2 regions of the Lacrimispora sphenoides JCM 1415 genome follow, and region 2 is predicted to be linked to the other one. Evidence: riboswitches for the same ligand, from Rfam matches in the RefSeq annotation. Region 2 holds a riboswitch; the other holds the start of a gene.
The links. A riboswitch is a leader RNA that binds a small molecule or an ion and turns the genes downstream of it on or off. The one in region 2 is predicted to bind FMN.

Region 1: it holds a riboswitch for FMN, as region 2 does, so the genes downstream of both, BMX69_RS03385 (ECF transporter S component) here and ribD (bifunctional diaminohydroxyphosphoribosylaminopyrimidine deaminase/5-amino-6-(5-phosphoribosylamino)uracil reductase RibD) in region 2, are expected to answer to the same signal.

What each region holds. Positions count from the first base shown of each region.
Region 1 covers NZ_LT630003.1:766,428-778,375, reverse strand. Annotated here, with positions in the region: gene eda (bifunctional 4-hydroxy-2-oxoglutarate aldolase/2-dehydro-3-deoxy-phosphogluconate aldolase) at 1-516, shown strand, start outside; gene BMX69_RS03425 (PQQ-dependent sugar dehydrogenase) at 828-2,195, opposite strand; gene BMX69_RS03420 (2-oxoacid:ferredoxin oxidoreductase subunit beta) at 2,290-3,135, opposite strand; gene BMX69_RS03415 (2-oxoacid:acceptor oxidoreductase subunit alpha) at 3,136-4,803, opposite strand; gene BMX69_RS03410 (hypothetical protein) at 5,151-5,435, shown strand; gene BMX69_RS03405 (hypothetical protein) at 5,655-5,861, opposite strand; gene BMX69_RS03400 (KUP/HAK/KT family potassium transporter) at 6,415-8,427, shown strand; gene BMX69_RS03395 (PhzF family phenazine biosynthesis protein) at 8,625-9,473, opposite strand; tRNA gene BMX69_RS03390 (tRNA-Ala) at 9,769-9,841, opposite strand; FMN riboswitch at 9,936-10,051, shown strand; gene BMX69_RS03385 (ECF transporter S component) at 10,135-10,803, shown strand; gene BMX69_RS03380 (CPBP family intramembrane glutamic endopeptidase) at 11,217-11,948, shown strand, end outside.
Region 2 covers NZ_LT630003.1:2,607,337-2,619,284, forward strand. Annotated here, with positions in the region: gene BMX69_RS11775 (carbohydrate ABC transporter permease) at 1-851, opposite strand, end outside; gene BMX69_RS11780 (carbohydrate ABC transporter permease) at 863-1,774, opposite strand; gene BMX69_RS11785 (ABC transporter substrate-binding protein) at 1,858-3,294, opposite strand; FMN riboswitch at 3,614-3,728, shown strand; gene ribD (bifunctional diaminohydroxyphosphoribosylaminopyrimidine deaminase/5-amino-6-(5-phosphoribosylamino)uracil reductase RibD) at 3,881-4,981, shown strand; gene BMX69_RS11795 (riboflavin synthase) at 4,963-5,601, shown strand; gene BMX69_RS11800 (bifunctional 3,4-dihydroxy-2-butanone-4-phosphate synthase/GTP cyclohydrolase II) at 5,613-6,812, shown strand; gene ribH (6,7-dimethyl-8-ribityllumazine synthase) at 6,837-7,307, shown strand; gene BMX69_RS11810 (MFS transporter) at 7,282-8,559, opposite strand; partial or broken gene tnpA (IS200/IS605 family transposase) at 8,841-9,311, opposite strand; gene BMX69_RS11820 (MarR family winged helix-turn-helix transcriptional regulator) at 9,489-9,977, opposite strand; gene BMX69_RS11825 (PadR family transcriptional regulator) at 10,078-10,608, opposite strand; gene BMX69_RS11830 (sialate O-acetylesterase) at 10,659-11,507, opposite strand; gene BMX69_RS11835 (CatA-like O-acetyltransferase) at 11,736-11,948, shown strand, end outside.

The sequences.
Region 1 (11,948 bases), 1.8 Mb from region 2:
TCATCCTATAATCACATAAACTTCATTCCGGCTGACGGCATAAATGAGAAAAACAGCAGTTCCTATCCGGCTTTCGATAATATTCTGGCCTGCAGCTTGATGGTGGAACAGGAATTGATCCAGGCAGGGGAATCTGAAAAAATACGCGATCTGACAACGAAGGCCATCCAGACTATGCTGGGTTTCGAATTCACTCATATTGGAATAAACTTAAGTACCGATGAGGAAGCAGAAAAAACAGCGGGAATATTTGAAGCAATGTTCGGATTTCAAAAAAAATCAGGAGCCGGTTCTGTATTCGCCGGTACTGCCATTGAATGTATGAAGCCTCCTTACTTCGGTACGAAAGGTCATATCGCTATCTCCACCAACTCCATTGTCCGTGCAAAAAATTATTTTGAAACAGCAGGTTATAAGTTCAATGAAGCCTCTGCAAAATTCAATAATGATAAAATGATTGTAATCTATTTTGAAGAGGAAGTCGGAGGCTTTGCGGTTCACATTCTTCAGCGGTGATTTGAACCGACAGAATTTGTTTCGATATGGGATACCGATAGCTGAAGATATACCTTTCATTATTTGTCTTTGCTTCTTATCAAATGTCCAGTCTCTATTAGATAAAATTAAAGCCGCAGGCATTCATGCCTGCGGCCTATAAATGGAGATAGTAGGATTCGAACCCATGACCTCTTAAATGCCATTCAAGAGCTCTCCCGTTATGTCGGGTGTGCACTTGTCTGGAACTCCAAAAGCATATAGCGATGGATATAAGAAAGAAAATTTGGATCATTCTATTCCTTTCTTTTTCGAAGGTACTGTTTTTTGCACTAATCCGTCCGGGTCACTCTCCAGATGACCCCTGTATTCGGAATAAACACATCCGGGTTCCCCTGAATATTCAGTCCGGTATCTACGATATACATTGCTCCGTCAGGACCGAATAACAGATGGGCCGGCCTCTCAAGACCACCTCCGTTTGACAAAGAGGACGGAAACCCCGTCCGATTGATGGCAAACGTGCTGATGGTCCTGGATTTCATATCGATTTTGGATATTCTGTGTCCTGCATTCGCATAAGATATGGTATCGCCGACCTGGGAGTGTATGGTGCTGCCATATTCAGCGATGTACACATCCCCATAAGGACCGAATTTGGGATTATAGTTAAATTCAAACCCTCTTATAGAGGAATTGGGCGGAAAAGTCACGTAAGGCCTTGGGGGAATATTGGGCTGATTTTTAAAGAGAAGAGAAGGCTGTACACCTCCGCTAGGGGTAAAACGCGGCGAATTTACGGGTTCGCCACCGGAATAATCCGGCCATCCATACCACAAATTAGGTGTAATATAATAAAAATCATCCGTAGCATTCTCGATGGGCCTGCTTCCCACTGCCTGATAACCGTTATTGACCGCATACAACTGCCCGCTGTAGTCAAATCTTAGGTAAGAAGGATTTCTGAATCCCCATGCGACCTGTTCTAAGTTGGAGCCGTCCAGATTTGCCCTTAGAATACTTCCTGACGCCTTGATATACCGCTTTCTGATCTCGTACTCTATATTGGGAATGCCATAGGGAGAAAAAGCACCCGTTAAAGCGATATCATCGGGTAAGCCTTCTGTCAGTATGTTATTTGTTGCGAAGTTTTGTCCATAAAGCATAGTGTAATCTCCTGTGTAATCACACAGAAGAGGAGAAACTGTCACCCACTCATTGTCATTCCCAACGACACCGCTGTTAGTCACCGTTCCCTGCCCGAAATACATCTTATTATCCGGAGAAAAGGTGACCGGGCTGTTATAGTTATCGCCGTTGCTGGGCAGCCCCATAATGATATTCTGCCTTGTACCATCTTTGTATATCTTTGTGATAAATCCTCTGTGAGATACGTAGATTACACCGTTTAAATAATTAATCCCTGATATGGGGGTAATAAAATCATCTGCGATCGTTTCAAACTGACCATTGATCATCTGCAATATCCGGGGATTTCCGGTAGCCAAACCGGAATCAGCCACCAGGATCTCCCCGTTTTCATTAAAAACCATCCCAATCGGAGAATTAAGACTTTTTATAAATACTTCTATCTGATAACCTGTGACAATATAAATATCAGATGGATTCAAATACCTTTCCGTAAAACCATTGTCTTCATTGCAGGAGCTGATTTTTCTCCCATTACTATTATAGAACATTGGCTTTTTCCAGGAATTTTTTTATTACATTATATTCATGATTGTTAAGATTATACAGTTATAGGAAATAATGCAGCAAGCTTATTTCATAGAATTATATAAAGCTGTGAATCAGGTCCTTGAGCACGCTTTCCTCTGTTTTTTGTTCTATCAGTGGCAGTCCGTCTTTTAAAAGCCTGTTTTTTCTATGGAACTCCATTTTTTCTTCCCGATAGAGGATGCCGGTGGGGATTTTTTCACTGACTTCCATCGATATTTTAATGGCTTCCAGCCGATCCGTGGGGTCATAATCGTCTCCAAGAGGCGCCGCCATATTTTTATAATAGGCAAAGGTATTGATTTTGTTGAAGCTGATGCAGGGCTGCAGGATATCCACAAACGCATACCCTGGATAAAGGATGGCCTCCTTCATGATGCTCACCAGCTGTTTTGAATCACCGCTGAAGCCTCTCGCAACAAATCCCGCTCCCGAAGCAATGGCCAGGAGCACTGGATTTAAGGGCGTATTTCTGTTGCCGTCGGTCTGAACTCCCGTAATGAGCCCTTCACCGCTGGTGGGCGATGCCTGCCCCTTGGTCAGGCCGTATATCTGATTGTCATGAACAAAATGTGCGATATTGACATTCCTTCTTATGTTGTGAATAAAATGGTTGCCTCCTTCACCGTAAGAGTCCCCGTCTCCGGAATTTACTATGACAGTGAGCTCTTCATTGGCAATCTTGGCGGCAACTGCAGCCGGAAGTGCCCTTCCGTGAAGCCCGCAGAAGCTGTTGGCACTTAAATACTGAGGCGTTTTCGCTGCCTGACCGATTCCTGCCACCATCAGCACTTTATTTGGCTCTATGCCCAGCTCCTCCAACGCCGTTTTCAGACTGTTTAATATGGAGAAATTTCCGCACCCCGGACACCAGGCTGTTTCATAAGTTGTGAATTTATCCATCTACTTGGAACCTCCTTCCAACACCTGCTTTGCAATTTCTTCTCCGGATATCTGTCTGCCGTCATATTTCAAGATGCTTTTATGGCATTCTATGCCTGTCTGCTCCCTTATGAGAGAGGCCAACTGGCCCGTGGCATTCTGTTCCACGTTGATTAAGGCCCTGCCCTTTGCATAGATGTTCAGTTTTTCCTGAGGAAGGGGATAAATGTCTCCAAATACCAAAGCTCCATATCTTCCATCCCCGCTTTTATTCAGCAGGGATACGGCCTCCCTGATGGGACCATAGGTAGACCCCCAGCCCAGGAGAAGGATTTCGCACTGCTCTTCTCCCATAAACTCCGGCTCCGACAGCTCCTGGATAAGGCCCTTTAATTTTCTCATCCTCTTATCTACCATTTGATTCCTGACTTCTGCCGATTCCGTTATCCAGCCTCTTTCATCATGCTCATCACTGTCAGCGGCCACAAGATGGCTGGTCAGTCCCGGGATAAGCCTGGGAGAGATACCGTCCTCCGTTATCCTGTAACGCAGATACTCCCCTTCTGCTTCATTTGCATGGCTGACCAGTTCCAGCCCGGATGTGTCAAAGGGCTTTACACAAGCCGTTGTATCTCCCAGATATTGATCACTGAGCAGTATGACGGGAATCTGGTATTTTTCAGCCAGGTTCAGCGCCCGGAAAGTCTGATAAAAAGCATCCTCATGATTTCTCAAAGCTATGACCAGTCTGGGGAATTCCCCCTGTGATGCAGAAATAACGAACTTTAAATCGCTTTGCTCTGTTCTTGTGGGGAGACCGGTCGCCGGGCCGGGTCTCTGCACATCCACGGCCACCAGAGGAATCTCCGCAATGCCGGAAAATCCCAGCGCTTCTACCTTTAAGCAGAAGCCGCCTCCGCTGGTCCCGGTCATGGCCCTTGCTCCCGCAAAGGAAGCACCCAATGCCATATTGACCGCAGCGATCTCATCTTCCGCCTGCTCCACCACGATCCCAGCCTCATGTCCCACAGAAGCCAGATATTCCAAAACAGCCGTGGAAGGAGACATGGGATAAGCGGAATAAAACTTAAGCCCACCGGCCACCGCACCAAGTCCCAGGGCCTTGCTGCCAGAAATGAGCATGTATTCCTTATAGCCGCCATCCAGATGCTTAAATTTCGCATCAACGGCTGTGTAGCCTGCTTCAGCCGCCTTTACATTGACCTCAAGGATCTCTTTCTTCATGACACTGGCCATGACTTCACCTGCATATGTAAATGGCTCGCCAAAGAGCTTCAATACCGCGCCCACCGCCACGCTGCCGGAAGCCTTCACATTCCCCAGTTCTTTCGCTATTTTATTCATGGGAAGCTTAATAATTCTGGAATCCTCATCCGGATAAGCAAAGCTGCTGTCACATAATATAAATCCTTTGGCCGTCAGTTTATGCTTATGCAAATCAATGGTTTCCTCATTTAAGGCTACAATCCCATCCAAAACATCGCTGTGTGAGGTTATTTCCTCCGTCCCGAAGCGAAGCAGGGAAAAATTGTGCCCGCCGCGCACGCGGGACATGAAATCTCTGGTGGTATAGATATAATATCCGGAATGCTTCAGCAGCTTTTCCAGAATTGCGACCGTGGTGTCAATGCCCTGCCCGGCAGCACCACCAATCAGAATATTATACATAGACTTTCCTCCTTTAGAATTTTGACTAATTATATCTTATTTTCGCAATATTATCAATATTCCTCTTAATAAGCACGAAATATCTGCATTAAGTTTGTTAATTTTTTATTTATTTCAACAAAATATTTTAAAATTCATAATTTGACAGACCAATCACTGGACCAGCTTGAGGGATTTTCTTTTATTTTGCAGAATCATCGGACTATAACCGCCCCGGCATAATATTTTTGACTATTAATTAATTTACTATTTTGTATTCTCCTCTTTCTGCCATAATAAAAAACTTTTATTTTCAATAACTATAAAATGTGCTATTATAAAATAAAACTATATAATAGGGAGGCACTATGACACACTATATCATTGTAAAATTTCTAGATACTATTTCTAATAAAGAAGAATTAATCAGCCAAATTAATGATCTGTTTTTACGTGCAACTGAGATACCTGGAATCCAACAGGTTCAGACGTTTTCATCTTGTATTGACAGGGCAAACCGCCATGATTTAATGATACAAATGGTTTTTGAACCGGAGATTCTGAATGTATGGGATTCATCAGAGATTCACCAAAAGTGGAAGGATGATTTCGGGAAATATCTTGCAGCCAAGACTATTTTTGATTGCAGATAAAAAGTATCAATTACCAATCATCACGGATTTATAAATCCTGACATTTTCCATCTGGTCGACTGTGAGATTCCTCCATGGCTCAATGCCTCTAAGTATGTTTCTCATGATTCTTGGCGAGAAATCAAGAAATTCGAATCAACATGTATAAGAACGAAATATTGCGAAGAAAATCGCTTGAATTATTGGAGATGAGTAGCCGGTAGACAGCCGGCTATGATATTAGACTGGTTCTGGAGATCCAATTCTTTCAGATGCTCCATGTTCATATAGCGCTTTGTTCCCCATTGAGTCCCTGTATCGTGTCGCAGTCTGGCATATACAAGCAATCCGTTTATTCATATTATCAATTACATTCTGCTCATAGTAAGGGTATGCCTGAATCAATGCGTTCTGAACATCTAAGATCATTAAAACCATATTTCTCATATATTCTCTCCATTTCGCTCCACACTTAAGTACTTTTTCATTGCTACTGCTGACATAAATACAATCAACCCATTTATCCGGTCAGTCTTCCATACGTTTTACAAAATTCCCCTTATAAGCGATTTATAATTATGATTAAATAAGAGGCTTTCACATTTGTCTAGCAAATATATTTCATAGGAACTATTGAAAATAAGGAGGATTAGTGCTAGCATACAATAATCAGGACCAATGGCTTCACATTAGCAGAAAGAAGTACTTGATGCTGTCTGCCGCCAAATCCTGCACAATTTAACAGCTTCGCATTCAGCTTAAGGAATATTTAATTTGACATACCTAATTCTTTCTTGTAAAATACCCATATCAAAAGGGAGTAGTTTGCACTGAATAAGTGTTTGCGATAGCATCAATACGATTATAATCAACGCTTTTTAAGCATACTATAATCTGCATCGCAACGAAGTAACAAGACTTTTGTTGTAATGTTTATGTTACAGCAGGGGTTTTTTTTTGACTTTTTTACAAAAAAGCAAAATATAGCAAAGGGGATATCATGGAATTATCATCAAAACACTCTGACATTTCAAAATTAACACTTGGAGGAACTCTGGTAACATTAGGTGTCGTATACGGAGATATCGGTACTTCACCGCTTTATGTTATGAAATCCGTTATTTTCGGGAATGGCGGAATCCAACATGTTTCAGAAAATTTTATTCTGGGGACCTTATCTCTGGTATTCTGGACACTCACGATTTTAACAAGCATAAAATATGTTTGCATTACACTAAAGGCAGACAACAATGGAGAAGGTGGCATCTTCTCACTTTATACACTTGTCAGAAGCCGTTCCAGGTGGTTGATCATACCTGCCATGATCGGAGGTTCTGCACTGCTAGCTGATGGAATGCTGACACCGGCAGTAACCGTTACATCAGCCGTTGAGGGACTCAAACTGCTCCCAGTCTTTCAAGATCTTTTTGGCAATAGCCAGAAAAATATTGTTTTACTTGTTATTTTCATTATCTGCGTCCTGTTTTTTATCCAGCATATAGGCACTGAATTTATTGGAAAACTGTTTGGTCCCATTATGTTTTTATGGTTCTGCAGCCTGGCTTTTTTTGGTATTATCAATTTAGTGGGAAATCCATTCCTGCTGCGCGCATTGTCCCCTCATTATGCAATCAATATCCTGTTCAGCGACGATAACAAGCTTGGCTTTTTTATTCTGGGAAGCATATTTTTATGTTCTACCGGAGCAGAAGCACTCTACTCGGATATGGGACATGTAGGAAGAAAAAATATCTATTTTACATGGCCATTTGTTAAAATATGTTTATTGCTGAACTATTTTGGACAGGGTGCATGGGTTTTATCTGCAAAAGGTAATCCTGCTCATGCCTTAATAGAGGACATCAATCCTTTTTATCAGATGATCCCTCATGGTATGCTGATATATGGTATCGTAATTTCTACTTTTGCCGCCATTATCGCATCACAAGCCTTGATTTCAGGTTCCTTTACCCTTGTATCGGAAGCAATCAAACTGAATCTGTTTCCAAAACTTCATACGTTATATCCTTCCCATTTAAAGGGCCAGCTTTACATTCCTGCAATCAACCGGATTTTATGCTTTGTCTGTATCGGAATCGTTCTTTACTTTCAAAGTTCCGAGAAAATGGAATCCGCGTATGGTCTTGCCATAACAGTTACCATGCTTATGACAACCATTCTGTTATTTAACTATATGCTGAAGAAAAAGACACCCATTGTGCTTGCGGTCATCATGCTTGTTTTCTTTATGAGTTTTGAAGTTTCTTTCTTCCTGGCAAACATTCTTAAATTTTTCCATGGTGGATTTGTTGCTGTCATTATTGCAGTTACCATCTTATTTGTTATGTATCTCTGGGACAGGTCTCATATTATAAAGATGCGCTACGTGGAGTATGTACCGATTAAAAGCTACATTCCGCAGCTAAGCCAGCTATGTACTGATCCAGAAGTTCCAAAATACGCCAGCAACCTTGTATGCTTAAGTAACTGTTCTAAACCAAAGGAAATCGAACGTAAAATCATGTACTTCCTTTTAGATAAACGCCCCAAAAAAGCGGACGTCTACTGGTTTGTAAACGTTTCTGTAACAGATGAACCTTATCAGGCTGAATATGCGGTTGAAAACTTTAATACGTCCAATATTATGAAAATAGATTTAAAGCTTGGATTCCGCATCGATCAGAGTCTGAATGTTTTTTTAAGGCAGATATCAACAGATTTGGTAAAGAATAAGGAAATAGAACCACAGACCAGCACATACTCCATTTTACCTAACCGCAGCCTGGGAGATTTCCGCTTTGTGTTTATTCAGGAAATCCTTTCCCATGAATCCTCTTTATCCGCCTGGGACTCTCTTCTGTTAAGAACCAAGTTCTTCATACAGAAATTTACCGCTTCCCCAACGAACTGGTTTGGACTTGATACCAGTGATGTTTATATTGAAAAGGTACCGATGTTTCTTGGGCATTCAGATCATGTTGTCTTAAAAAGAAACGATGGAAAAAAGAGTTAATAAGTTAAAAGTTAAGGACTTCTATGAAAATCAATTCATAGGAGTCCTTTTTTTGTAGCTGACGCACAGATACAAAATCATTGTCTTTTTAATATATAAAGCTCAAATAAAAACAAGGCAAAACACGTCTCCACATGTGTGGAATGTATGAAAAAGATACTTCTTGAATCTAGTGAGACCTTGGTAGTAGCGTATATTTAAATTAAAAGTTGTCCTTTCGCAATTATCTTAACATCTCCGGCCACCTTAATGTGTCCTGTGGATTGATCCGCAAATACTTTTATCTTGCTGGGTCTTCCTACAAAACCACCTTGATTAATTAATATATCTTCATCAGCATTGTAAATATTCCATTTATAGAAATAAGCTCCAGTCGGACCAGCTGCACTGCCGGTTGCTACATCCTCGATCAATCCTCTGTTATCCCAAGTACGACCTTCCATTCTATCTACACTAAACAAATAAACAAATTTAGCTTGAATTTTCTCTAATTGTTCCTCAAAGTCTTTGGTAATGATTTTTGCCTTTTCTAACCCTGAAGCAAGAGGAACAATCAAATATGGTAATCCAGTTGAAACAACCTCCATTGGAAGCGTGGGATGAAGATGGTCTGTTGTAAGATTTAGTGCATGCAAAAACATATTGACCAATTCACCCTCAACAGTTCCCAAAAATCCGGGTACCCCCTGATTCATCGTAGCTTGAAAATAGCCTTCCATTTTTACTGATTCCGCTTGCAAGGTTTTATTGTTTAACTCAAAAACTGCGGTTGCGTTTTGTATTTCTGCATACAGTCTCTCGTGAATTACTGCCATGGCTCCTAAAATCGGATGCCCGGCAAAATCCAATTCCTCTTCCACAGTAAAGATTCTAGCGCGAAAACGCTTCTCTCCGGTCTGTCTGAGAAAAATAGTCTCAAATTGCTTGAACTCCTGCGCAATTGCCTGCATAAATTGCACACTCATATCTTCTTCATGAAATATAACGGTCAAGCCATTCCCTGACAGAATTTCAGAACTAAACACATCTACATGATAATAAATCATTTGCTTTCTCCTTCTTCACCGCATAGCGTTTATTTAACAAGTTGTTTTTTATATAGTACTCTCCAGCAAGCAAATCACTTCTGTATGTGTAGATGCTGTGATTCGGATTCCCCAAAAGCGCAGTTAGGTCGTGGCGAGGCCTATGTTTTTTCTAGAAAACCAGATTACGGTTAAAATAACGGTTAAAGCCACATTTGTTCATAGAAAATGCTCCCTTCTAGATAAACAGCTTTATTATTTCAACTGTCTACCTAAAAGGGAGCATATCATTCATGCCTGCGGCTTATTATTTAAGTGGAGATAGTGGGATTCGAACCCATGACCTCTTGAATGCCATTCAAGCGCTCTCCCAGCTGAGCTATACCCCCATGTCCGCTATTATAGCAAAGCATTAAAAAAATTGCAACAAAATATTGCATTTATTTTTTAAAATGTTATAATAATTCAAGAACATTTGAATATAGTTGTCTTCAGGGCAGGGTGAAATTCCCGACCGGCGGTAAAGTCCGCGAGCGCAATTGCGCAGAATTGGTGTAATTCCAATACCGACAGTATAGTCTGGATGAAAGAAGATGTGTTAAATAGTGATAATACACCTGTTTATTTTTAACACCTGAAAGGCATACTTTCAGGTGTTACTTATTTTTCAGGAGGCTTTACCATGAATATGACAAAGCAAACAAGTAAACTCACCCTCATGGCCATGCTTTGTGCGCTGGCCTTTGTAGCCGTTGTGGCGATCCGGATCCCTCTGATCCCCATGCTGCCTTTCCTGGAGTATGAGCCTAAGGATGTTATTATTCTTACCGGCGGCTTCCTATTCGGGCCAATGTCAGCAGCAATGATCTCCGTTATTGTGTCTTTTGTTGAGATGTTTACCATCAGCAGCACCGGAATCATCGGACTGATCATGAACGTTCTTTCCACGGTGGCATTTGTCTGTCCGGCGGCTTACCTCTATAAGAAACGCCATTCCCTTTTGGGTGCATTCCTTGGCATGGTGGCAGGTACCTTACTCATGACCCTGGTCATGGTTTTGTGGAACTACCTTATCACCCCAATTTATATGGGATATCCAAGGGAAGCCGTGGTAAAACTTCTGCTCCCTGCATTTGTCCCTTTTAACCTTTTAAAGGGAGGAATCAACACAGCCCTGACGCTTCTTATCTATAAGCCGTTAGTCACCACGTTGAGAAAATCCAATCTCATGATTCCGGCTTCAACGGATGTACCAAAAAAGCGGAATTTCAATCTTGGTATGACCCTTGCTGCAGGAATCATCTTAGTAACCTGTATTCTGGCTGTCCTGGTTATGAAAGGTATTATCTAGTCAATCGGATATTCACAATCCGCTTTGATGCTTGCTCATAGCGAGCGAGTCCCGATTTACCGGGCATAACCTTATAGCTGCTATCAAAGCTTGTCAGAAGAGGCCTGCGCCCCTTCAATAAAAAAGTATTTTAAAGCACACGGCATAGTCAGTCTTGACTATGCCGATTTGCTGTTTGTTCCATTCATACCCGGTAGTTCAACCACACTGACCTAATTGTAATGGAGTTGTAATGGATATCTAACTGCTGTCCCCATTTACCGCTGCTCTTGCCGGTAGCGTAGATAATGACTTTTTTTAAAAACGAAAATTTCCAGCTTGTGGTAAGGTGTGGTATAATGAGGTTAGAAAAACAAAATGGGGAAGGGCGGGAAAAATTTAATGTATACTTCAAAATGTGAGGTGATGAAATCGTGACAAACAAAAAAATCACAGTACAATTTACGATATTGACATTTGCCATAGCCTATCTTGTGTCAGGTACTTTGATTGCTCTTGGGCAATTTGGATATTCCGTTCACAATTGGGTCCACACGCTACAGCAATTCGGGATGAATATTCCATTTGCAATCTATATTTTGTCACCCGCTATTGCTTCATATATCGTTCTGAAGAGAAATAATAAAATAGCGGATTTTAAGGAATGGTTGAAAACTGTTTTTTACGCCAAAAATAACATATCTATCTATTTGTTCGTTGTTGCAGGGCTTGCACTGTATTTTTTGACACATATTGCAGTTTCGGGCCGCGTAGAAATGGTGCTTCCATTTTATACGTTCTTTCTATCCCTGCCTGGTAACCTTATTATCGGTGGCATGGAGGAATCTGGCTGGATGTACATATTGCAGCCTGAGCTTGACAAAAAATATGGCTTTGTTTTATCTGCTGTTTTTGTTGGAATCATTTGGACTTTATGGCATATCCCTCTCTTCTTCATTCCGGGGACGAATCATGGAGAGGGACTCATTAACTTTTGGATGTTTGCAGTCCAACTCATGGCGTTTCGTTTCTTCAACGGGGCAATTTACAAGATATCAGGAAAAGGCTGTGTGTTTATGTGTATATTGTTCCACACCATGTTCAATGCAGCATCACCCATTTTTGGTACCACGACTATGACTTGGGCGGGAACAATTGCCGCAAAT
Region 2 (11,948 bases):
CCTTCTGTTATTTGTTTTTGGAATAAAGTAAATAATACGATAGGAGGTATGATTGAGAATGCTACCGCTCTTAATATCTCTACGTCCGTTGCATTGGAAGTGCGGAACATAAACAGTCTTACCATCACCGTTTCCTTACCGGAACCATTAAGAACCAGATAGGGAAGAAGGAAATCAGACCAGGCAGCATTAATTGCAAAGATAACCACTACCACTACAATGGACTTTGACAGGGGAAGCACGATTCTGGCAAATGTCTTTAAATAACTGCATCCGTCTAACTTAGCTGCTTCAATTAATTCCTGGGGCAGACTTTCAAAGAACTGTTTAAATAATATTACATAAAATGCATTGGCTCCAAATGACAGCCAAAGCGGTAAAAAGGATTGATTCAATCCGATTCTGTTGATGTTGACAAATAAAGCTACAACACTGGTTGTGGCGGGAATCAAAAGACTCCACATAACCAGTCCGAAAACGATTTTATGTCCCTTTGGCTTTATAATGCCAAGTACATAAGCAATAAGACCATTAAAAATAACAGCACTTACAACACTGCCTAACACGGAAGTAAAAGAGTTAATATAAAACTTACCGAACTTTAAATCATTCCAGGTCTTTATATATGTACCAAAATCAAAATTGGAAGGCAGAAGTGTTGCGCTTCTTCTAAACTCCTTAATATCCTTAAAGCTCGCTAAGAATACCCATAAAAGAGGAAACAAAGAAGCGATGACTATGCCAATGCATAACAAATAGATAACGATAAGCAAAGTTCTGGTGCGTTTGGAATGAAGGTCATAAAAACGGACGACTCCGTCTTCTTTTTTTCTGTAACTGTCAAATAACATTCAAATCCCCCCTAATCTTCTTTTGACGCGGTGAATTTAAAATACAAACCGCTTAGAATAATTAAAACAATGCTCATCATTACGGATAATGCAGCCGCCATGGGATAATTAAAATCCCTGAAGGCGTAATTATATACCAATTGCATAATCGAAATACTTGCATTATTAGGCCCGCCATTGGTCATAACCAGCGGTTCATAAATAATCTGGAATACTGCAATAATTTGAAGAATCAGTAATGTCTTACCAAGAGCAAAAATATTTGGAATGGTAATATAACGCATTCTGTTTATAATTCCTGCACCATCTATGGTAGCTGCCTCATACAGCTCAGGATTGATGTTGGATATGCCTGCCATATAGATAAATGCAGTAGAACCGGCACCTTTCCAGGTCATCACAGCTACAATTAAGGGGATCGTCCATTTAGGATTTGTAAGCCATATCTGCGGTGCTGCCCCGATCTTATCCAAAAGAATGTTTAAAACACCGGTATTGCCGGGGCGGAAAAAGAAGCCCCACATCAAAACCATGGCAAGACCCGGCATAACATTAGGGAAATATATTCCAACACGGAAAAAGCTCTTTAAACACGTTGTTTCTGTTATGAGAATTGCCAGTATGATAGGTACAAAGAACCCGATGATCAAGGACCATAAAATATAGACAAATGTATTGGAAAACGCCGCAAGAAAGTCCGGGTGTTTCAAAACCTTCGCATAATTCTGAAGGCCCACAAACTCCTGAAGACGAATTCCTTTCGCTGTATAAAGAGAGAGTCGGATACTTTCAATCAATGGCTCCCACACAAAAAATGCAAATAACAGGATTGTAGGCAGCATGATAAACCATCCCGTCAGATCTCTTCTTTTTAACCCCGTCCAAGGTTTCTTATTTGCCAGTTTATGTTTTGTTTCAGCCACGTTATCTGCCCTCCTTATGTTTTAATGTCTTATCAAAGCTGATGGGCATCTTGCAAAAGATCCCCATCAGCCTGATGCTATATTTATTTGTTAACTTTTTGGTCTAACATCTCCTGATAGTTATCGTTTGCTGTTTTCATAAGTGCTGGAATATCCGCATTCTTATCTGTGATGACTGCCTGAAGAACTTTTGTGAGTTCCGCATATAAATCCTGTGCGGAGCCGGGCTCTTCGGCTCTTAAGTTGCCACTCGTTTTGATAATATTAAAGTAGTCGTTGTAAAGCTTCATATCAACGTTACTATATTCTTCCGTTACTGCTGTTTCCGCATCTAAAACTTTCTGATCGACCCAGCAGGGGAAACGGGGAATTACAGGTACATTGTTATTAACTTTGTTCTGATCATCCGCTTTCATGCCGGCAATCGCTACATCTGTTGCAACAGGTGCTTTCCCCATAATCTCAAGGTAATCAAGAGCAGCATTAATCTGTTCCGGTGTTGCATCCTTTGAGAACATATAAGGTGTACCCCCAGATAAAGAGTATTGTCCTTTCGGTCCTGCCGGAATGGGAACGATCGATAACTTATCAACAGGAAGACCGTTAACCTGTGTCGGCTGGTTTACGGCATCGTTTGCAGCTATATACATAGCAGCTGTTCCGGTTCCTAACGCACCGAAACCAGTCCCCCAGTCTTCATTGGTAGGATCAGCAGTAAGTACGTCATAATCCCATTTTAACGATTTCACATATTCCATAGCTGCAATCGCCTCAGGACTATTTACATTAGCAGCATATTTTCCGTCTTTTAAAAGTGTAAATGTTGCCCCAAATCCCCAGGCAATGTTGCTGAAGTGCCACCCGCCTGCGCCATCTTTCGCTAAGAGGCATAAACCTGCCTGACCGGTCTTATCTTTGATTATCTTAGCTGTTTTAGCTAGTTCATCCCAAGTCTTTGGATACTGGGGAGATCCGTTTGCATCAACTAAGCCGGCTTCTTCAAAAAGCTCAACATTAAGCATCAGACCAAGTGCATATCCATCACGGGGAAGTCCATAGATCCTGCCGTCTTTGGAAAGCATATCGCGGATAGAAGGATTCATTGCTGCATCCCAGCCCCTGGCTTTTAATTCATCTGTAATATCAGCCACAAAGCCTCCATTAATTAACTTCTGGGGCTCTGTAAACCAAGTATCGAAAATAGTGGGCAGATTCCCTGACTCTGCTAAGGATACGAAGGTATCCGTTGCGTATTTGTAATATGCAGGAATCACTTCTACATTAGGGTGAGCCGCATTGAAGGTTTTTACATATCCTTCATGAAGCTTAACATCGTCAGTTAATGTATCTTCAGGCCAGATACCAAGCTTGATCTGGAATTTCTCAACAGGCGCCCCCGCTGCTGCTCCCTCTGTAGATGCTGCCACTGCAGACGTTTCGTTTTTTTTGCATCCAACTAACGTTGTTGCGACCAGCAGTAAGCACATAAGCATACTGACAAGCCTTTTCATTTTTTTCATAAATCTTCCCCTTCCTTTGATATGCTTTTATGTAGTTTTACGTTAAACTTGCATCGCAGTATGTTATGTATTGTTGATTTAACGTTAAACCTATTATAGCAGTTGTGAATTTTGTTGTCAATGAGTTTTAATTATTATTTATTGTTGTATATATTGCATTAAACGACATAATATTTGAACTGATACCATAGGTTTCATACTGCTGCTTTTGGCTCTCAAGGCAGCCTGCTTTTGGCCTATTCAAGCACTTAACGCAAAATAGCAGATATATTTCTAGTTGACAAATGAAAAACACATAGTATAATGATTTTTAATTGAATAATATCTTCAGGGCAGGGTTCAATTCCCTACCGGTGGTAAAGCCCACGAGCCGCAAGGCATGATTCGGTGTAATTCCGAAGCCGACAGTATAGTCTGGATAAAAGAAGATGATAAGTCACAGTATCTCTGTGTATATGTAAATTTGCTCTGGAACTAGTTTTTTTGTTCCAGAGTTTTTTATTGTAGTATATACCCTTCTGTACACGTGATTTTTATATGCCTTGAACGACTTTGTTCAAGGCATTTTGTTTTTAGGAGGTGCTGTATGACTGATACGGAATACATGCGATTAGCTTTGCAGCTTGCAAAGAAAGGATGTGGTTGGACAAATCCAAATCCCATGGTGGGGGCAGTGATTGTAAAGGACGGTAAGATGATTGGTCAGGGATATCACCAGAAGTACGGGGGCCTTCATGCGGAACGCAACGCCCTGGCCAACTGCGAGACATCGCCGGCGGGAGCAACCATGTATGTGACACTGGAGCCTTGCTGCCATACTGGAAAAACTCCCCCCTGCACCGACGCAATCCTGGAAAGTGGTATCCGGCGTGTGGTAACCGGCTCTTGTGACCCGAACCCGCTGGTAGGGGGAAAAGGCATTGAGCTGTTGCGTTCCAGTGGAATCGAAGTCACCAAAGGAATTTTAAAAGATGAATGTGATGCACTAAACCAAAGCTTCTTTCACTACATCCAAAACAAAACACCTTATGTGATCATGAAGTACGCCATGACTCTGGATGGGAAGATTGCGACACGTACTGGAAAATCCCAATGGATCACCGGTGAAGCGGCACGGCACCGTGTTCATGAGGACCGGCACCGCTATTCTGCCATTATGACAGGGGTTGGCACCGTCCTTGCAGATGATCCGCTGCTGACCTGCCGGCTGGAAAACAGCAGAAACCCGCTCCGCATCATCTGTGACACCCATCTTAAAACGCCCCTAAGCGCAAAGCTTGTTGCTACATCAGGCATGACCGCTACCCTCCTTGCTACGGCAGACACGGATCATGACAAACATCGGCCATATCTGGAAGCAGGCTGTAACATTTTGGTACTTCCTGAAAAGGAAGGGCATATTGATCTAAGCTGCCTTATAAAAGCTCTGGGCGAAAGAAAAATTGACAGTGTATTACTGGAAGGAGGCGGTACATTAAACTGGTCTGCGCTGCAATGCGGAATCGTCAACAAAGTACAGACCTACATTGCCCCTAAGCTGTTTGGAGGCAGCGGGAAAACACCGGTAATGGGCCTTGGAGCAGACAGCCCGGATAATGCGTTTCATTTAAGCAAGCCGGTCATCTCATGGTTGGAGGAGGATCTTTTATTGGAAAGCGAGGTAATCAGGTGTTCACAGGAATCATAGAAGAAATCGGCAGAATACAAACCGTCCGCAAAGGTGCAGAGTCCTCTTCTATCTCTGTTCAGGCAAAGAAAATCATGCAGGATGTCCGCATTGGGGACAGTATCGCTGTCAACGGCGTGTGTCTCACGGTTACAACATTTTCTCAGAGCGGATTTACTGCCGATGTTATGCACGAAACCTTTAACCGCTCCTCTCTCGGAAGTTTACCAACGGGTAGCCCTGTCAATCTGGAACGTGCAATGCCGGCTAACGGAAGATTTGGGGGGCATATTGTCTCAGGCCATATTGATGGTACCGGAATGGTTTCTGCCATTGAAAAAGACGATAATGCCGTCTGGTATACGATCAAAACCACCCCTGGCATTCTGCGGTATATCATTGAAAAGGGATCTGTAGCGATCGACGGAATCAGTCTTACCGTTGCAAACGTAGGAAGGGACTTCTTCCGCGTTTCTATCATACCCCATACTGCATCAATAACTACTTTATCACATAGACGCGTTGGCGACAGGGTCAATCTTGAGAACGACTGCATCGGTAAATATGTGGAACGGCTGATGGGCATACAGCAATCCAAACATAATATCACCGCCGACTTTCTTACAAAATATGGATTTTAGGAGGAATTAAAATGGTTCAATTTAACACCATAGAAGAAGCACTGGAGGATCTGCGGCAAGGAAAAATTGTTCTGGTGACAGACGATGAAAACCGGGAAAACGAAGGAGATTTTATTTGTGCCGCTGAATTTGCTACCACGGACCATGTGAATTTTATGGCAATCCATGGCAAAGGTCTCATTTGCATGCCAATGAGCGCAGAGTTATGTAATAAGCTGAAGCTCCCTCAGATGGTCTCTGACAATAATGATAACCACGAAACGGCCTTTACTGTGTCCATCGATTATGTCGGTACCACCACCGGAATTTCAGCAGCAGAACGCAGTCTTACTGCCATGAAATGCGTGGAGGACAACGCAAAGCCGGAAGATTTCCGCCGGCCCGGTCATATGTTCCCTCTTCTTGCAAGAAAAAATGGCGTTCTGGAGCGTAACGGACATACCGAAGCTACGGTGGATCTCATGCGGCTGGCCGGATTAAAGGAATGCGGTATATGCTGCGAGATCATGCGGGAGGACGGAACCATGATGCGCACACCGGAATTAATAGCACTGGCAGAAACGTGGGGGCTAAAAATAATTACCATAAAAGCCTTACAGGAGTACCGTAAAAGAAAAGATAAACTTGTTGAACAGGCTACCTGCGCGGATCTTCCCACAAAATACGGTGATTTCAAGGTTTATGGGTACATCAATAAGCTAAACGGTGAGCATCATGTGGCGCTAGTAAAGGGTGAGATCGGTGATGGCCAAAATCTTTTATGCCGTGTTCATTCCGAATGCCTTACCGGCGACGCGTTCGGCTCTGAGCGCTGTGACTGCGGACAGCAGTTTGCTGCGGCAATGACACAAATAGAGAAGGAAGGCCGCGGAATTCTGCTCTATATGCGCCAGGAAGGCCGCGGAATTGGATTGATCAATAAACTGCGGGCCTATGCCCTTCAGGATAAGGGTATGGATACTCTGGAAGCTAATCTCGCCCTTGGTTTTGATGGGGATATGCGGGAATATTTTATCGGTGCGCAGATTCTGCGTGACCTTGGGGTAAAAACATTGCGTCTGCTCACAAACAACCCGGACAAAGTCTATCAGCTTTCCGGCTTTGGGATAGAGATTACAGAGAGAATTCCCATCCAGATGGATGCTAACGCAAATGATCTGTTTTATCTAAAAACCAAGCAGGAAAAGATGGGACATATTTTGAATTATTAATATATTTTTAAAGGAGAGCTTACAATGAAAACATTTGAAGGAAAACTCGTATCAAAGGATATTAAAATCGGCATTGTTGCTGCACGTTTCAATGAATTCATAACTGGAAAGTTACTAAGCGGTGCCTTGGATGGACTAAAGCGCCATGAGGTCAGTGATGACAGCATAGACATCGCATGGGTTCCCGGAGCCTTTGAAATTCCGCTGATTGCCTCTAAAATGGCAAAAAGCGGGAAATACGATGCGGTGATCTGCCTTGGTGCAGTCATTCGCGGCAGCACATCTCACTACGATTATGTGTGCAACGAGGTGTCCAAAGGCATTGCCAGTATATCCCTTTGCAGTGATATTCCGGTTATGTTTGGTGTGCTGACCACAGAAAACATCGAGCAGGCCATTGAGCGTGCTGGCACCAAGGCCGGCAACAAAGGCTTTGACTGTGCGGTCGGAGCCATTGAAATGGTCAACCTCATCCGTGAGATTGATGCCCGTTAAGGCCTGTCTGATCCATTCCATAGAACATAGGGCGGGTAAAGACACTAATTCCTAACATGATCAAGGCAGCCATATAAAAAGGTAGGTATGTACTGCTTCCGATCTTTTCAAACACAAAACCATAGAGGAACTGTCCAAGAGGATTCGTACACATGCAAATACACATAACACAGGAAATGACTTTCCCTGTTAATTCTTTTGGCGTTAATATCTGAAGATATGTCATTACTTGTATTTGGAATAATGTTGACAATACCAACATCAGAGAACACCCCATAAGCAAAACAATATAAACCTCCATTGGCCCTTTTAGAACCTGAAGTGCAGCCCCTCCTAAAAGAATGGAAATCGCACATCCCATTAAGAGAAATGGACTTGTCTTTGATTTTAGTTTCTTAGAAAATACTCCGGCGAGCAGTCCTCCTAATATGCATCCGGCAGCGATGGTACCTTGCGCAAATCCGTATAACCGATTGGCAGTATTAGGGGCAAACCCCAGACGCTGAGTAATTAGAACTGGAACTCCTATTAAAACCAGAGAAGTCAAAAAAAGATTGATAGAAGCAAAAATTAATGACAGCTTCCACAAAATCGGCTGCTCCTTAAACATAAAACCAAAACTTTCTTTTAAGTCGTTGAAGCCGGTAATGAATATATTTCCTTCTGCCTGCCTTTTTTCAAATGGAATATGGATAAAAATCTCCATTACGGCAGCCAGGAAAAAGCAGCCGATACTTACATATAGAATCGGCGCTAACCCAACAATGGAAAATAATATACCGCCGATTACCGGCCCAACCATACCGGCCAGTGAGCTTATTAAATCAACAATGGAATTAGCCTGCATGATATTTTCTGTATCTACCAGAACAGGTACGCTTGCCTTTACTGCCGGCTGATATGCGCCCTGTATACCATACAGGATTATCATTGTTATTGTCATAAGCGGAACAACATCTAGTTTCCCTACCATCAGACAAAACAGGGAAATAAGTAATGCTGTGCTAAAGTCCAGAATCACCATGATATTTCTCTTGTTCACACGGTCAGCAATGATTCCTCCTATAGGAAACAGAAATAGCATCGGAATAAAAGAGCAGGCAAGAATTGTCCCAAACAAAACAGACGAGCCCGTTTGATTTAACAGGTAAAGAGGTAGGGCATATCTTAAAATCTGATTACCAAACAAGGAAATGACCTGACCGATTGCAACAAGTATAAAATCTTTTGATAATATCGCTTTGGTTTGCATGATTATTTATTCTCCTTTCGCGGCACTTTTTGTGTCCTCGGAAACATACTTTATCACTTTTTTGGGTCCTTGTCAACAATAATAGCAACAATCAGTACCGCCGGTAAAACCGGCGGTTTGACATACCCCCTATAAGGGGGTTACTCCGACCTACGCCTAAAGGCGCATAGAAAGGTTCGCCTTTTGTACCACATTCTCTTGCTAGCCCTTTCGGGCCTATTTTCTATGCACCTTTATCCATTATCCCCTTGGGATCTTCTGCCGCCCCTTCTGGGGCATGCTCATTTTTTCTTTTTTACCATTTCTCCGGTAAACGGATCAATATATTCCGTTATACTCATTTGATCATACAGCAGATCTTCCTGCATCTGATTTTGAATATATTCTTTTATCTTCTTCTCATTTTTTCCTACTGTATCCACAAAATATCCTCTACACCAAAATTTTCTACTTCCATATTTATATTTTAAATTAGCATGTCTTTCAAATATGATAAGAGTACTTTTTGATTTTAGATATCCCGTTATTTCTGAAATACTATATTTCGGTGGGATATTTAACAGCAAATGAATGTGGTCTGGCATCAACTCTCCCTCTAATATTTCTATCCCTTTTCTTTCACATTACATCTTAATAATTTCTCGGATGTCTTCTCGCAACTCTCCATAGATTGCCTTTCTTCTAAATTTAGGCGCAAAAACTATATGATATTTGCAATTCCAAGTTGTATGTGTTAATGTATTCTTATCCATTTGGATACCTCCAGTTTTTTATTTGTGGCTTGCGAACCCACATTTATTATAGCTGGAGGCTTTTAATATAACTATAAGTTTTATACCTTCCCCCTGTATAACAGGGGGTTTTATTGTATGAGATACAAAAAAGCAGCCCGCTCTCTATAGAGCCGGGCTGCCTGTGGTTTCACATAACTATAGTTTATCATAGCTTTCCGTCTTAATATCTACACCCAGTTTTTTTATTTCCGCATCCAAATGCTTATTATATTTTTCAGCAAAACCAATCATGCTGTCTAGTTGTTTCTCAGTTACATGATCAAATACGGCCTTATCCCGTTCTTGGAACTCTTTGTGCAGTTCCTCGTGGACTTTGTAAATTGCTTTCCCTTGTTCCGTAAGCTTGAAATAAATCTCTTTCTTGTTATCAGGCCTCTGATAGCTTTCAATAAGGCCTTTTTCTATGAGTTTTTTCGTTATTTTACTTATGCCGCTTCTGGTCATATAAAAGGTCTCTGCAAGCTTTGTCACGTTGGAATCTTCACTTTTTCCGATGTATTCAATGCAATGTATTTCAGAAGGCTTATAATCCTTAAGGCTCTCTTTCATCTTATACCCATCAAGCCAGATCTTCTTGCTAAATAAGTCCCAGAAACCAGCTATGACCTGCTCTTCTTTTTTCATGGCCTATCCTCCCACCCTTTGGTGTATTAACAATATTATACTGAAAATATGTCTCTATTTCAACATCGTAAAGGAATTATAAATAAAAAAGCCCTTGCATTTATACATCTTTGGATCTTATTTCATTTAACAGTCCTTCAAACCATTCAACATTTACTAAATGGTGAGCAAGTGAATTATTCAACATGTGGTTAAAATAGGCAGGATTCCTATCATCTTGTTCAAGGGATTTTTCTAGTAGAGTAATCTTCTCTCTGGTTTGCATGATTTGCATGTTTAATAATTGAATAAAATCCTCTGTTTTATATTCATTGGCAAACAACATGGTTGTATAAAATGATAAATTTACATACTCTGTCTTCGAACCATACTGATACATTAATTTTTCAAATTCTTTATTTCCCAGTTCTGTAATGATATAATTGTACGTTTCTCTGGTGCGGTCGTTCTTGTCAACATCCACTTGTTTAATAAGTTGTTTTTCTTCTAATTGCTGAAGATTGTAATAAAAGGATCCTTTTGTAAAGTTCACTATATATTTGTAATGATTTTTTTTCATTAAAGCTAATAATTCGTAACCATAAGAACCTGGATTTTGCTTCAATAAGCCTAATATTAATAGCGGTATCAAGAAGTTACCTCCTATGCTTATAACATACTGACAGCCTTTTCATAAAAAGGTTAATTCTTGCTGATTTGTGTGAGCTGAGATTGGAATTCCTCAAACGACATTTTTCCTAATGCAAAATCCTTGCTTATGATATAGATCGTTTCAGTTTTTGTATGAGTTCTGGTGTCGTTACGTTTTATCAGCTCATTCTCATTCACTAATGGCTCCATTATATGCTGCCTTTTATCAAACGCTTCAAAATATCTTAGACCAAACTTTCTTTGGGAAACTGCATCAATATGGATCCCATCTGGATTAGAAGTTAAACCTGCAGCGGTAACGAAGTAACAATTGTCTTGCTCAAGGGCAAATTTCTGCAACTCTTGATTGATATAATTATATTCCGTGCAGCTTTTTCCAAACCCTTCTTTACCCAAGAAATCTCCTAACCCGCCAATGATCAGAGGAATATTTGGAGAATTCAATTCTTTCCTAAGGGTTTCAATGATTGAAAGTAATTTTTTATAATAGACTTTATAATTTCCATTGGTACTATCACTTTCCCCCTGATGCCATAAAATTCCTGTCAGCTCACTATTCTGGACTGCAAATTTAGCTTCATTCACTGCATGTTTAAAAAGTACCCCATCGGCAGCCCATTCATCAAGGGTACTACCGCCCTCAGCGCAAGGAATCAATCCAATGGTATCCTTCTCATTTACCTGGCACCATGCGTCTGCAAAGGATGCTGCAAGGCTTATTCCCGAAACAGGGCGGTCATAGTTAATGGGTTCCGTCATCATCTGCCATCTGCCATTGCGCAGCATCTGTATCCTTTCGCTATAAATAGGGGATACTTCGTGAATAAATCCCCGACCAGCCATATTAGACTGTCCTAACATTAAAAATGATTTAACCATTTTTTTACCCTCTTTTTCAATATCGTACTGTAGTCATGTGATCTGATTAGACTATACATTTTTATCTTAGTCTAATTAGACTATCTTGTCAACTTCTATTGCAATGATGGAAGAACTCTACGGAGCGTTTATTGAAAAACCAAAAATCAGGGGTTACAATAGTTCGTGAGGAGATCATTTCATTTATTTTAGATGATACGAAAATGAATTGAAAAGGAGAAAATAAATTTGGATAAAATTAAAATAGATAAATTTCTTGATGATCAAGGTAAAATTACGCAATTACCACAAAAGCAATCCACCAGAGCTGCAACGCTCTGTCATCTGGCGGAAAAATTTGAATCAGACCGTAATTATACAGAAAAAGAAGTGAACTCTATCTGTGAAGATTGGCATACGTTCGGGGATTATTTCATACTCAGGCGGGAACTGATTGACAAT